2 regions of the Allobosea sp. 29B genome follow, and region 2 is predicted to be linked to the other one. Evidence: riboswitches for the same ligand, from Rfam matches in the RefSeq annotation. Region 2 holds a riboswitch; the other holds the start of a gene.
The links. Region 2 has a riboswitch for thiamine pyrophosphate ahead of GV161_RS28625 (ABC transporter permease). Riboswitches for the same ligand answer to the same signal wherever they lie in the genome.
Positions count from the first base shown of each region.

Region 1 (7,042 bases), 3.4 Mb from region 2:
AGCCCTCCGGCTCCGACGACGAGGACGCTGGCGCGTGCCAGCCGTGCCTGCCCCTCGGGGCCGATTTCCGGCATGACGATCTGGCGGGCGTAACGATCGGTCATTGCTCCCTCCTTGTCAGCCGAGCAGGGCCCGGCCGAGCACCGGTGTCGAGGGTGCTGCCATGTCGCGCGGCTCCATTGGGCCGGCTTCGAAGGCGAGGCGTCCGGCCTCGACGGCGCGGGCGAAGGCTGCCGCCATCGCGGCGGGATCGCCAGCTTTGGCCACGGCGGTGTTGAGCAGCACCGCGTCGTAGCCGAGCTCCATCGCCGCAGCTGCATGCGAGGGCAGGCCGATGCCGGCGTCGACCACCAGCCGGATCTCCGGGAAATGCGCCCGCAGCGCCCGCAGCGCATAGGGGTTGTTCAGCCCCTTGCCGGTGCCGATCGGCGCGCCCCATGGCATCAGCACTCGGCAACCGGCCTCGACCAGCCGCTCGGCTACGACGAGATCCTCAGTCATATAGGGGAAGACCTCGAAACCCTCGGCGCAGAGGATGCGCGCCGCCTCGACCAGACCAAACACATTCGGCTGGAGCGTATCGGCCTCGCCGATCACCTCCAGCTTGATCCAGGGCGTGCCGAAGACCTCGCGCGCCATCTGCGCCGTCGTCACAGCTTCCTTGACCGAGTGGCAGCCGGCGGTGTTGGGCAGCACCCTGACGCCGAGGTCGCGGATCAGCGCCCAGAAATCCTGGCCGCCGCCGAGCCGGCCGGCCTCGCGGCGCAGCGAGACGGTGACGACGTCGACGCCAGCCGCTTCGACCGCTCGCTGCAGCACGGCCGGCGAGGGATATTGCGCTGTGCCGAGGAAGAGGCGCGAGCGCGGGGTGAAGCCGTAGAACTCCATCGCCTCAGCCTCCCTGCATCGGTGCGAGGATTTCGAGCCGGTCGCCGTCCGCAAGGACCATCTGCGCACGTGCGCCGGCGGGCACGAAAGCCTCGTTCAGGGCCGTGGCGACGACGGCGCCGGCATAGCCCAGCTCGGCCAGCGCCTCGGCCAGAACGCGGGCAGCGATCTCATGCGTGTCGCCGTTGACAATGATGCGCATCGGACAACTCCCTGGATGCGAGGAGACGATCAGCCACCTGCCCGGCCAAGGCCGGCGAGAGCAGGAAGCCGTGGCGGAACAGGCCGTTGAAGCGCAGGACCCGGCCATCCTCGACGATACGCGGCAGGTTGTCGGGAAAGGCCGGGCGGACATCGGCGCGCAATTCGACGATCTCGGCCTCACCGAAGGCCGGATGCAGCGCATAGGCGGCGCTGAGCAATTCGATCGCCGAACGGGCACTGACACGGCGACGATCATCGCTCTCGATCATCGTCGCGCCGATCATGAAATGCCCGTCGGCGCGCGGCACGACATAGAGCGGAATGCGCGGATGCAGGAGACGGACCGGACGGCTCAGCCTGATCTCATCGGTGCGCAGCACCAGCATCTCGCCACGCACGCCGCGCAACCCGTCGATCCGGTCGCGAGCGGAAAGACCACGGCAATCGACGATGCGGTCGGCATCGAGCGCCGTCTCGTCGACTGCGACGCCGTAATGGATCGGCACGCCCGCTGCCTGCAGCGCCTCGGCCAGCGACGCCATGGCCAAGCGCGGGTCGAGATGAGCCTCCTGCGCGAAGAACAGCCCCTGCCGGAAGCGGCCGGCGAGATCGGGCTCCAGAGCGGCGACGCCGTCGCCATCGAGCCGTTCGTATCCGGACGTTCGCGCCGCGAAACGCGTCAGTTCGCCGGCATCGCGCGCCGGGGCAAGCACGAGCGTACCATGCGTGACCGTTCCGGGATAATGGCGCGGCCACCAGTCGAGCGCCTGCCGGCCCAGTGTGACGACCGCCTCTTCGGCGCTCTCGCGCTCGCACCAGGGCGCCAGCATGCCGCCGGCCGCCCAGGAACAGGCCTGCTCGCCAAGGGCGGCGCTGCGTTCGAACAGTTCGACCACGACGCCCCGCTCGGCCAGCTCGAGCGCCGTCACGAGGCCGGCGACGCCGGCCCCGATCACAGCGACGCGCATGGTCCCTACTCCGCCGCCGGCAGATAGAGGTTGCCGCCCTTCTTCAGGAACTCCTCCGACTTCTCAGCCATGCCCTGTGAGGCCATCGCTTCGAGGGCTGCCCGCTCATTGTCGCCCATTGCCAGCACCTCGGCGCGCAGGTCCTGGGTGATCTTCATCGAGCAGAATTTGGGACCGCACATCGAACAGAAATGCGCGACCTTGTGGGCGTCCTTCGGCAAGGTCTCGTCGTGGAAGGCGCGCGCTGTATCGGGATCAAGCGCCAGGTTGAACTGGTCCTCCCAGCGGAAATCGAACCTTGCCCGCGAGACCGCGTCGTCGCGGATCTTCGCGGCCGGATGACCCTTGGCGAGGTCGGCGGCATGGGCGGCGATCCGGTAGGTGATGACGCCGGTCTTGACGTCGTCGCGATCAGGCAGGCCGAGATGCTCCTTCGGCGTGACGTAGCAGAGCATGGCGCAACCGAACCAGCCGATCATCGCCGCGCCGATGCCGGAGGTGATGTGGTCATAGCCCGGCGCGATATCGGTGGTCAGCGGTCCGAGCGTGTAGAACGGGGCTTCGCCGCATTCGCGCAGCTGCTTGTCCATGTTCTCCTTGATCTTGTGCATCGGCACGTGGCCGGGGCCCTCGATCATCACCTGGCAGCCCTTGTCCCAGGCGACCTTGGTCAGCTCGCCCAGCGTCTCCAGCTCAGCGAACTGGGCTCGGTCATTGGCGTCGGCGATCGAGCCCGGACGCAGGCCGTCGCCGAGCGAGAAGGAGACGTCGTAGCGCCGCATGATCTCGCAGATCTCGTCGAAGCGCTCGTAGAGGAAGCTCTCCTTGTGATGCGCAAGGCACCAGCGCGCCATGATCGAGCCGCCGCGCGAGACGATGCCGGTGACCCGGCTGGCGGTCAGTGGCACGTAGGGAAGACGCACGCCGGCATGGATGGTGAAATAGTCGACGCCCTGCTCGGCCTGCTCGATCAGCGTATCCTTGAACACCTCCCAATCGAGCTTGATCGGATCGCCGCCGACCTTCTCCAGCGCCTGGTAGATCGGCACCGTGCCGATCGGCACTGGCGAGTTGCGCAGGATCCAGGAGCGGATGTTGTGGATGTTGCGGCCGGTCGAGAGGTCCATCACCGTGTCGGCGCCCCAGCGGATCGCCCAGACCAGCTTCTCGACTTCCTCGGCGGCGCCGGAGGTCACGGCCGAATTGCCGATATTGGCGTTGATCTTGACCAGGAAATTGCGGCCGATCGCCATCGGCTCGAGTTCGGGATGGTTGATGTTCGCGGGGATGATGGCGCGGCCGCGGGCGATCTCGTCGCGGACAAATTCGGGGGTGACGAACTCGGGAACCGAGGCGCCGAAGCTCTCGCCGTCGGCATGGCGCTCCCTGGCGCCTTCCAGCATGGCGGCGCGGCCGAGATTCTCGCGATGGGCGACATAGATCATCTCGGGCGTGATGATGCCGGCCTTGGCGAACTCGTACTGGGTCGCCATCTGGCCGGACCCGGCCTCAAGGATCGGGCGCTCAGCCGGGCAGGCGGGAACGAGCTGCGCTTCGCTGATATGGCCGTTGTCGGCGGCGGTGACGGCACGTCCCGCAACCGTGTCGAAGCCGCGGGCATCGAGCCAGGCACGGCGCGGCTGCACCAGGCCGGCGTTGAGATCGATCTTCGCGTCAGTCTCGGTATAGGGCCCGGATGGATCGTAGATGCGAACTGGCGGCTCGGCGTCGGTGGTCAGCACGACCTCGCGGAAGGGCACGCGCATGTCGGGATGCTCGGGCGCGGCGACATAGATCTTGCGCGAGCCGATGATCGGGCCGGTGGTCACCGTCTGCGGTGCGGCCTTGACGCTGTTCTTCTGCGGCTTGGTATGGGCGTTCATCTTAGGATCTCCTCCCTCTCAGGTTCAGGAGATCCGGGGCGCCTGACGGTCCAGTCGCTGTCTGCGGAATGCACTTGTGGCGCAGCCGCGTTCCAGTCCCTCCGCCGGTATGACCCGGATCAGGTTCGATGGGTTCGGCCGTCTGGCCATCTCAGCTCTTATCGAGCACCCCTCGGAACGAGGCGGAGGTTAGAACCGTCGTGATCTGCGCGCAACTGGCAAAGGACCACGGCTTTGCGCTGCGCGGCCATGCGCGGCGAGCATTACACGCGGAGACGTCGGAAAATCAGGCGGTGATGTCGAGGTTGCCGCCCTGGCCGGCGGGAAGCGTGGCCTGCTGCTGCTCGGACGCCTGCTGCAGCATGGCAACCAGCGCCTGATCGGAATCGGCGTTCTGCTTGACCATTTCCAGCTGCAGCGCCTGCTGCGTTGCAGCCGACTTCATGCTGATCAGGCTCTGGGCGATCGCGACCGACATCTCGCTCATGACATGACTCCTCGCCGCCACCATAGGTAGCGAGCCTTACTCGAATCTAAACCCGAAGCGGCGGGCTCTAACGAGTCGGCGCGATGATCGACGGCACCGGCTTCGGCATCGGTATCTTGCGGTTCGGCTCAGGCGGACCGGAGCGGTCACGAGCCAGCTGCTCGCGCTCGCGCCGCGCCTCGACGCGATCGGAGCGCGGCTCGAGCTTCTGCACCTCACCCGCATTCGGCGTCATCGGCACACCAGGTGCACGCTGCTGGCGTGGTGTTTGCGGCGAATCGGACTGAGCAGCAGCAGCTTCCGCCGCCAGCAACCCTATGGCGATCAATCCGAGCAGGACCCATGAGTTTTTGCGCATGGCATTCCTCCAGTCAGGCAGGCGCAAGGCAAGCCTCCCCGCTAGAAGAACAGGGGCGGCCGGCGATTGTTCCGGCCGCCCCTCGATAAAGGTGCGAAGCAGCCCGCGAGCTGCTTCGGTTGATGTCACTGCTGGTTCTGGCCGGTGAGCAGCGGCGTGATCCGGCGCAGCGTCACGCGCCGGTTCTCACGCGAATCGCCCTGGGTCTGAACCTTGAGGTACTGCTCGCCATAGCCCTGCGTCGTCAGGTTCTCGGCCGGGATGCCGAAATCGCGGGTCAGGATTTCCGCGACCGACTGCGCCCGCCGATCGGACAGCGAGATGTTGTCGACATCGGCGCCGACCGCGTCGGTATGGCCCTCGACCATGAAGACCTCGTTCGGCGCGCGCTCGACCGCCTGGCGCACTGCCTGTGCGATCACCCTGAGGCGCCCCGCCTGGTCGGGTGTGACCGTCCAGGAGCCGGAGTCGAAGTTGATCGTGTCGATGTCGACGCTGCGCATATGGGCGCGCAGATCAGGCGAGTAGCGGACCTCGTCGAGCGTATAGCGGCGCGGCACCGGGGCGACCGGCGGCGCGGTGATCGTCTCGTAGATCAGCCGCTCGTCGGCACGCTCGGCGTCGACGATATAGCGCTCGCGCGGGATGCGCAGCGGCGGCGGCGGCAACTCGACCACCTCCTCGGCGAAGCGGGCCTGCGGCCCGTCGCGGCGGACATTGTCGATGATGACGAATTCGCCACCGTCGCGCTCGCGCCGCGAGCGGCGGATCAGCCGGCCCTCGGCATCGGTCACCGTGACGATCTGCGTACCGTCTGGACGATCATAGACCGTGACCGTCTCCTCGCCGCGGCGCTCGCTGCGGGTATCGAGGCCGAGATCGCGGAAGCGCTGGGTCTCGTCGCGCCGGATGATCACGCGGTCGTCGTCACCGCGGATGATCGTCCGCCCCGGCTCCCGGATGATGGTGACGTCGCCCTCGCGGCGCTCCTCGCGCCGGCTGCGGATGTCGTCGAGCCGGCTCGCGCCCTGCGTCGCCATGATGCCGCCGATCGCTGCAGCGCCGAGACCGATCGCGGCCGCGCCACCAAGGCCGATGCCGCCGCGGCGACCCTGGCGGTCAGGCGCGGGCTGACCCGGCACGCCGGGCTGCGGCTGAGCCTGTCCGGGCGCGACGCCCGGCTGCGACAGAGCTCCGGGCTGCTGACCGGGGACCGGCGCGGTTTGCGACGGCGCGGTACCGGGTTGCGACAGGGCGCCCGGCGCGCGGCCGGCGTTCGGAGCGGGAGCAGGCTGGCCGGTCGCAGGCTGACCGGCGCCGAGAGCACCTTGGCCGGGTGCGGGCTGCGCGGGCGCAGGCTGCGTGGGCGCCGCCTGTCCCGGTGCGGTCTGGCCGGGCTGGCGGCTGAGACCGGAGGGTTGCTGCGGCTGGGCCGGCGCCGGCTGCGATGGAGCCGTGCCGGGTTGCGACAAGGCTCCGGGCGCGCGCCCGGCGTTCGGTGCTGTCGCCGGCTGGCCGGGTGCGGGCTGGCTCGGCGCCGCCTGCCCTGGCTGACGGCTCAAGCCCGGCTGCTGTTGCGACGGAGCCGGCTGGGACGGAGGCGTGCCCGGCTGCGACAGTGCGCCCGGCGCGCGGCCCGCCGGCGGGGCGGCGGAAGGCTGACCGTTCAAGCTCGGCCGCTGCTGCGATGGCGTCGGCTGGGACGGCGCCGTACCAGGCTGCGATAGGGCACCCGGTGCGCGACCACCGCCCGGCGGTGTGGAGGGTTGGCCGGGCTGCGTTTGGCCGCTGCTGCCCGGAGCGGCCTGCCCCGGCGCGGGGCGGGACGGCGATGAAGGAGCGGTGGCGGGCGGCTGTCCCGGTGCCGTCTGCGCAGGCGCCTGACGGCGCTGGCCGGTGTCGCCAGATGGCGCTCCCGAAGCATTGGGCTGGACCGGCGGCGCACTCGGCCGAGCGGGCGAGGCTGGCGGGGCGATCTGGCCTGGAGCCGGACGATGCGGCTCGCTCGGCGCTGCGGACGGAGCACGCGGCGCCCCTTGCGGCGCGGAAGGCGCGATCTGTCCCGGCGCGGCGCCGGCAGGCGGCGCCGGACGGCGCGGCTGCTCTGGCTCGGCCCGATTGGCGGGAGGCGCGGCCTGCGGTGCGGAGGGTGGGCGCGGTGCGCTCGGGGCCGCTCCGGCCGGACGCTCGGGGGCGGCTGGGCGAGCAGCTGGGGGCTGGCCCGGTGCAGGGCGGGCGCCGGGACGTTCCTGGC
Region 1 is NZ_LR733817.1:2,458,666-2,465,707, reverse strand. Features, by position in the region: gene GV161_RS12070 (HesA/MoeB/ThiF family protein) at 1-104, opposite strand, end outside; gene GV161_RS12065 (thiazole synthase) at 118-888, opposite strand; gene thiS (sulfur carrier protein ThiS) at 893-1,090, opposite strand; gene thiO (glycine oxidase ThiO) at 1,059-2,060, opposite strand; gene thiC (phosphomethylpyrimidine synthase ThiC) at 2,066-3,943, opposite strand; TPP riboswitch at 4,022-4,126, opposite strand; gene GV161_RS12045 (hypothetical protein) at 4,230-4,430, opposite strand; gene GV161_RS12040 (hypothetical protein) at 4,498-4,815, opposite strand; gene GV161_RS31140 (OmpA family protein) at 4,914-6,350, opposite strand.
Region 1: it holds a riboswitch for thiamine pyrophosphate, as region 2 does, so the genes downstream of both, thiC (phosphomethylpyrimidine synthase ThiC) here and GV161_RS28625 (ABC transporter permease) in region 2, are expected to answer to the same signal.

Region 2 (7,042 bases):
ATTGGCAGAGCGATGTCGATGCCGGGCGGATCATGGGCGCGGCGACGGTGGCGCGGCTGCAGACCGACCCGACCTTTCTCGCCGATCTCAAGGCCGCGAAAGCGGAAGTGAAGGCCGCGAAGGCGAGGCGGCCGCTCTCGGCCTCCGAATGCGCCGCAGAGGCCGCTGCGCTGTCTGCGCGGTAACGACGAGCAAATCGATCAAAGGCACCAATGAGGTACCGTTCAATGCGAATGAAGTCGGTCTACAGCCTGGGTTTCCTGGTTCTTGCGCCATGCGTGGCGATCGCGCAGTCGGTTCCGGTCAATGTCGGCAATTTCAAGCGAGCCGAGACCGATTTCTACATGCGCAAGACCGTCGACGCAGGCGGTCTCGGCAAGTTCGCCCACACCAGGACGCCAACGCCGATCGACAACCAGCCCGTGGTCCGGATGAACCGGGATACGCTCTATTCCCAGGCGCTCTTCGACCTCGATGCCGGCCCGGTGACCATCACCCTTCCCGATGCCGGCAAGCGCTTCGTCTCGATGCAGGTCATCAGCGAGGACCACTATACCCCGATGGTGGTCTACAAGCCGGGCCGTACGACGCTCACCAAGGACAAGGTCGGCACGCGCTATGTGTTCGTTGCGGTCCGTATCCTTGTCGATCCCAACGACGCTAAGGACCTCGCGCAGGTTCACGCCCTGCAGGATGCGCTGAAGGTGGAGCAGAAATCGGCCGGCAAGTTCGAGGCTCCGAACTGGGACCTGGCTCAACAGAAGAAGCTCCGTGATGCGCTCGAAGCGCTCTCCGCCGCATCATCGGGCAGCTTCACCAACGCTTTCGGCCCGAAGGGAAAGGTCGATCCGGTGATGCACCTGCTCGGCACGGCAGCGGGCTGGGGCGGCAACCCCGACAAGGACGCATCCTACCCCTCGTTCACCCCGGCCAGGAACGACGGCAAGACGGTCTACAAGCTCAGGGTCAAGGACGTTCCCGTCGACGCGTTCTGGTCGATCAGCGTCTATAACGACAAGGGCTTCTTCCAGAAGAACGGTTACGACGCCTATTCGGTCAACAGCATCACCGGCAAGACAAGCGCCGATGGCGCGATCGACATCCAGTTCGGCGGCTGCGACGGCAAGATCGCGAACTGCCTGCCGATCACGCAGGGGTGGAACTACACATTCCGGCTCTACCGCCCCCGCGCCGAGGTCCTGAACGGCACGTGGAAAATCCCGGAGGCGCAGCCGGCATCGTAACCCGCAGCAGCCTCGCCCAGTTGGTACGGCAAGCGGTGGTGACTTTTCACCCGATCTTGCCGTTAGCCGAATGCTGGAACCGGCGCGGCGGGATACTACAAGCCCGACTGGCCTCGGCGACGAACTCCGGACCGTTGCCACAGCTGCATAACCGCAAGGGCTTCAACTCACCTGACAGCAAGGGCGACATCGCCCTTGCTGCTTTTGTCCTGGCACAGGCGATCGTCTGCCCGGCGCTTACTTGACCGCGGAGAAGGCCGTCGGCGCCAGAATCTGGCTGACGATGTTGCCAACGATCTGGCCGTCCGCTTCGCTCTTGATGCGCGCCTCGACCCAGTCCGGGTCGGTCGCGAACGCCGTCCATTTCGTCTCGCGCTCGGCGAGCGATTCCCAGGCCAGGAAATAGGTCAGGTCCTGATTGGACTCCCCGATCAGCGTGGTGAAGAATCCGGCTTGCCGGATGCCGTGCTTGTCCCACAGCTTCAGTGTGGCCTTCTCAAAGCGGTCGAGCAAAGCCGGAAGCCGGCCAGGCAAGCAGCGATACACGCGCATTTCGTAGATCATTGAAAATCACGTCCTATTGTCGTTCTTGCAGCAGGCAATTTGCCGCAAGGATGGCCTGCCCCGATTGAGTGACCCGACCCCGGTCCTGCTGGCGGCGGTAGCGAATCCTACCCCCGCCGGTGCTCGACCTTCGGCAGGAACCAGGCGAGCAGCCCGATCGCCGGCAGGAAGGCGCAGATGCGGTAGACCGCCTCGATGCCGATCCAGTCGGCGACCTCGCCGAGGATCGCCGCCGCGAGCCCGCCGAGGCCAAAGGAGAGGCCGTAGAACAGCCCGCCGATCAGGCCGATCCGGCCCGGCATCAATTCCATCGCGTAGATCAGGATCGCGGCGAAGGAGCTCGCCATGATCAGGTTGATCACCACCGTCAGCACGCCGGTCCAGAACAGGTCGGCGAAGGGCAGCATCAGCGAGAAGGGCAGGGCGCCGAGGATCGAGAACCAGAGGATGCGGTTGCGGCCGACCCGGTCGCCGATGATGCCGCCGGCGAGCGCGCCGACGGCCGCTGCGGCGAGGAAGAGGAACAGCATCAGCTGCGAGCCCTGCACGGAGACGCCGAACTTCCCGATCAGGTAGAAGGTGTAATAGGAGCTGAAGCTCGACGAATAGGCGTTCTTCGAGAACAGCAGGATCACCAGGATGGTGATCGCGAAGACGATCTGGCCCTTCGAATGTGCGGGGGTGGCGGGCGCGGCCGCCGCGACCTTCGCGGGTTTCGCCGCGGCGGCGGCAGCGGCCGCCTTGCTCAGCTCGGCATAGCGGCGCGCCGTCCAGACCATCAGGACCATGGCGAGCAGGGCTGCGGCCGAGAACCAGGCGACGCTGGTCTGGCCGCGCGGCACGATGATGAAGGCGGCAAGCAGCGGGCCGAGCGCGCCGCCGCTCTGGCCGCCGACCTGGAAGATGCCCTGCGCCAGCCCCTGCTGGCCGCCCGAGGCGTTGCGGGCCATCCGGGTCGCCTCGGGATGGAAGATCGAGGAGCCCAGCCCGACGCAGGCCGCCGAGATCAGCAGCAGCGCATAGCTGCCGGCATAGGCGAGGCCGATCAACCCGGTCAGAGTGCAGCCCATGCCGACGACCATCGAATAGGGCATCGGGTTCTTGTCGGTGTAGTGGCCGACGACCGGCTGCAGCAGCGAGGCAGTGATCTGGAAAGTCAGCGTGATCAGGCCGATCTGGCCGAAATCGAGCGCATAGGCCGTCTTGATGATCGGGTAGATCGCCGGGATCAGCGACTGGATCATGTCGTTGAGCAGATGCGTCGCGCTGAGCACGAACAGCACCGGCAGGTCGGCGCGGCGGGTCTGGGCGATCGGCTGGCTGGCGTTCATGCGGCTGATGTCACCGGAGGCAGCCCGGAGGGCGGGCGAGGGCCCGCTGGATAGCTGCAAAGTCGGCTCATAGCATCGCGATCGGCGAAGAACCCAGAGCAAACAGCACAGGGCCGCCCTGATGTGGACGCGGGATGGGGGCGGCGGCTGGTGAAGCTGCTGCCGCCTATCCACCGGCTACTTCACCTCGCCGGCGATCTCGGCGAGCGCCGGCGCCTTCTGGATCAGGCCGCGCTCGACGAGGAAGGCGCCGAAGCGCTCGTAGCGGCCTTGGTCGAGAGCGCGCGGGCGCTTGGCGAAGCGCGGCAGCGTGTCGGTCCAGGCCTGGCGGTTGAGGGCGTCATCGAGATCGGGATGGGCGGCGATGAAGAGCTTCCAGGCCTCCTGCGGGTGGTTGGTGAGGTAAAGCGCCGCCTTCTCGATCGCGTCGAGGAAGCGCGGCAGGCGGCTGTCGTTGAGCCCGTCGCGGCGGGCGATCAGGATCAATTCGTCATAGGCGGGAACGCCGTGCTCCTCGGGATAGAAGGCCGTGCCGGGATGGCCTTCTAGCTTGAGCTGGGTCAGCTCGAAATTGCGGTAGCCGCCAATGGTGGCGTCGACCTTGCCGCCGATCAGCGCGGCCGAGAGCGCGAAGTTGACGTTGACGAGCTTGACGTCGTCGAGCTTGAGGCCGGCCTTGGCCAGCATCTGGCCGAGCAAAGTGGTCTCGGTGCCCGAGACGGCGTAGCCGATCGTCTTGCCCTTGAGATCGGCGAGCGACTTGATCGGCCCATCGGCCTTGACGATGACGCTGTTGAGCGGGGTCTCGACCAGTGTGCCGACGCGGACGATCGGGATGCCGGCGGCGTGGTCGAGATAGAGATTGGGCTGGTAGTGGATGCCGATGTCAGCCTGCCCGGCGGCGACGAGGCGCGGCACGGCCGAGGGGTCGGAGGGCGGCACCATGGTGACCTCGAGCCCTGCTTCCTTGAACAGGCCGAGCTGCTGCGCGACGACCAGCGGCGCGTGATCAGGGTTGACGAACCATTCGAGCATCACGGTCAGCTTGTCGGCGGCGCGGGCCGGGCTGGCGAGGCCGGCAGCCAAAGCGAGGCCCGTGGCGAGCAGAGCGCGTCTGGAGAGGGCGCGGAGGGTCATCAGGCGAAATCCTTCTGCGTGATCGGCTTGAGGAGGGGGCGGCGTCACGGCTCGCTCGTCCAGGGCAGCAGGCGCGGGCCGAGCGCATCGACGAGATGGCGCAGGACGAGGCTGAGCACGGCGAGCACGGTCATCGCGGCGAAGACCGTGTCGGTCTGCATGCGGGCATTGGCCTGGACCATGACGAAGCCGAGCCCGGCGGAGGCACCAACCCATTCGCCGATTACCGCGCCGAGCGGTGCCAGCGGAGCTGCGACCCGCAGGCCGGTGAGCAGGCTCGGCATGGCGAGGGGCAGGCGGACATAACGCAGCGTCTGCCAATGCGTCGCCGATGTCAGCGCGGTGGCGTCGATCAGTTCGGGATCGGTCCGGCGCAGGCCGTCGGTAAAGGCGGAGGCGACCGGGAAGAAGATGATGATCGTCGCCATGATCACCTTCGAGCCCATGCCGAAGCCGAACCAGACGACCAGAAGCGGTGCGATGACGAAGACCGGGAAGGACTGGAGCACGAGCAGGACCGGCCAGAGCAGGCGCCCGAGCCGCGGCAGCGCCACGATGGCGAGCGCCGTCAGCGCTCCGAACAGCGAGCCGAGCACGAAGCCAAGCGCCATCTCCGCGATGGTGGTCAGACTGTGGCCAAAGAGAAAGCCGGGCTGGCGCTGGAAGGCCAGCGCCACGTCGAGCGGCGAGGGCAGGATGTAGCGCGGCGGCTGGAACAGCCAGATCGCCCCCTGCCAGGCCAGCAGGAGGACGAGGATGGTGCGCAAGGCAGGGGCGAGCGCGGTCATCACCGGCTTCATGCCGGCAGCCGGGTTCCGTTCTGTCGCGTCCTGCGTCGTCAAGGTCCGCCTTTCCGGTGGAAGGCGGGCACGGGGAAATGCTGGCGAGGCTGCCCCGAGCGACTCCCTCCGCCAGCATGATCTGGGTCAGGTTCGAAGGGTGCTTCTCAGCTCGCCTCGCGGCGAACGCCCCCGTCTCTCGACCGCCCTTGTGACAGAGCGGCTTGCGGCTGTCACGCCTGCCTCAGGCTAAGGCGGCGTCGGTCAGCCCTCGCCATCATAGGCCGAATCGAAGAACGCCTTCTCCAGCGCGACGGCGCGTAGGAAGAAGCCCCGGCTCGTTTCCGCCTCGCTTGGGCCGATGCGGTCGAGCTCCGCCCGCAGGAAGCCGACGAAATCGCGGAAATCGGGGTTGTCGTGCAGGGTGATCCATTCGGCATGGATGAAGTTCGCCGGCAGCGGCTGCGAGGCCTGCTGGGCCCAGTCGAGATAGAGCCATTCGGCCACAACCAGCACGGAGAGGGCAGCGGCATAGGAGCGCGTCGCGGCGGCCTCGCGCATCAGCGCCTTGAAGCCGGCGGTCGCCTTGCTGTCAGGCGGGGCAGACCGCTCCTGCGCGCTGACGCCGAGGGCCTCGAAGGCGCGCAGGAAATAGGTGTTCTCCTCGCCGCTGACCATGCCGATGAAGCGGCCGAAGCGGATGCGGGCCTCGAAGCTGTCGGCGCCGGCGAGCGCTGCGCCCAGGAGCGTCAGGAAGCTGTCGATGAAGCGATGGTCCTGGACGAGGTAGCGGACCATCACCGCATCGGACACCGTGCCGGCGAGCAGCTCGCGCACGAAGCGGTGGCCGGCGGATTGCGACCAGGCCGGCTGGCTGGCCTGGCGAAGAGTCTCGGTGAAGCGGGTGGTCATAAGGTCAGGCCTTTCGCTGATCGGCCCTCCCTAACAGGGCCGCCGCCGCGCGGGAATGCGCGGCGGCGGCATGTGTCGGCCGCGACAGCGCTACTTCAGCCGCGCGGCCACGATCTTCGCGAGCTCGCCGACGCGCGCCTTGGCCTGATCGTGCAGCGCCTGGTCGCGCTCGCCGCCGGAGACGCGGACATCGACCGTGGTCAGGCCTTTGCGGATATGGATGCGGTTCATGATGTCGAGCGCCGCCTCGTCGCCGAGCCCGTCGACCGGGGTCTTCGCCTCGGAGACCTTGATCGCGCTCAGGAACCAGCGCTTCGACAGCTCCTCGGTAGCGGCGACATTGCGGACGCTGACCTGGATCTGGTTCAGCTCGATCGTGCGCTTGCCGTCCTTCTCGACGGTGCGCTTGGCGTCGAACTGGCAGCCGATCGGGTTCGGCAGCGCTTCCTGCCGGTTCTCGCGGCTCTCATGGGTGATCTTGCCCATCAGCTTGCGCGGCTCGCTGACGCGCATCTCGGGGAAGGCGGCCTTGACCTCGGCCGGCGTCAGCAGGGCGCAGGCGTCCGGCCACTGATCGACCGGGGCGACAGAGGAGGGGCGGGTGTCCGCCGGCACCGTCACTGCGCTGTTGGCGGCAACCTGGGTCGGCGCGTCGACCATTCCGGTGCCGCCCTGCCAGCGCGCCGCCGCCTGTTTGGCCAAAGCGAGCGCATTCGGCGCGGTCTGCTCGGAATAGACATCGAGCGAGACCGAATAGATCAGGTCGTCCTTGCGGGTGCGGACCACCACGCTGGAGCTTGTCGTTTCCTGGAAGGCCTCGTCGCCGACGCCGGAAAGCGATTCGAGCTTGAGCGTGAGCTTGGGATCGCTCGCGACCTTCTCGCGCATCGTCTTGATCGAGGCGAAGGCCTGCGCCGGCGTCTCGCGGCCCTTGGCGACGCCGTCCCAGCGGATCACCGTGACCGAGGCGAAGCGGGCATGGTCGAGCTTCGAGGTCGGGCTCGGCAGCTTCACCGAGTACATGCAGCTCTCGGCATATTGCGGGCCGCGGCTGATCGGGCTCAGTGTCGGGCCC
Region 2 is NZ_LR733817.1:5,891,695-5,898,736, reverse strand. Features, by position in the region: gene GV161_RS28650 (phosphatase PAP2 family protein) at 1-185, shown strand, start outside; gene GV161_RS28645 (DUF1254 domain-containing protein) at 234-1,244, shown strand; gene GV161_RS28640 (NIPSNAP family protein) at 1,482-1,808, opposite strand; gene GV161_RS28635 (MFS transporter) at 1,916-3,139, opposite strand; gene GV161_RS28630 (ABC transporter substrate-binding protein) at 3,317-4,276, opposite strand; gene GV161_RS28625 (ABC transporter permease) at 4,321-5,076, opposite strand; TPP riboswitch at 5,163-5,259, opposite strand; gene GV161_RS28620 (TenA family protein) at 5,320-5,967, opposite strand; gene GV161_RS28615 (hypothetical protein) at 6,058-7,042, opposite strand, start outside.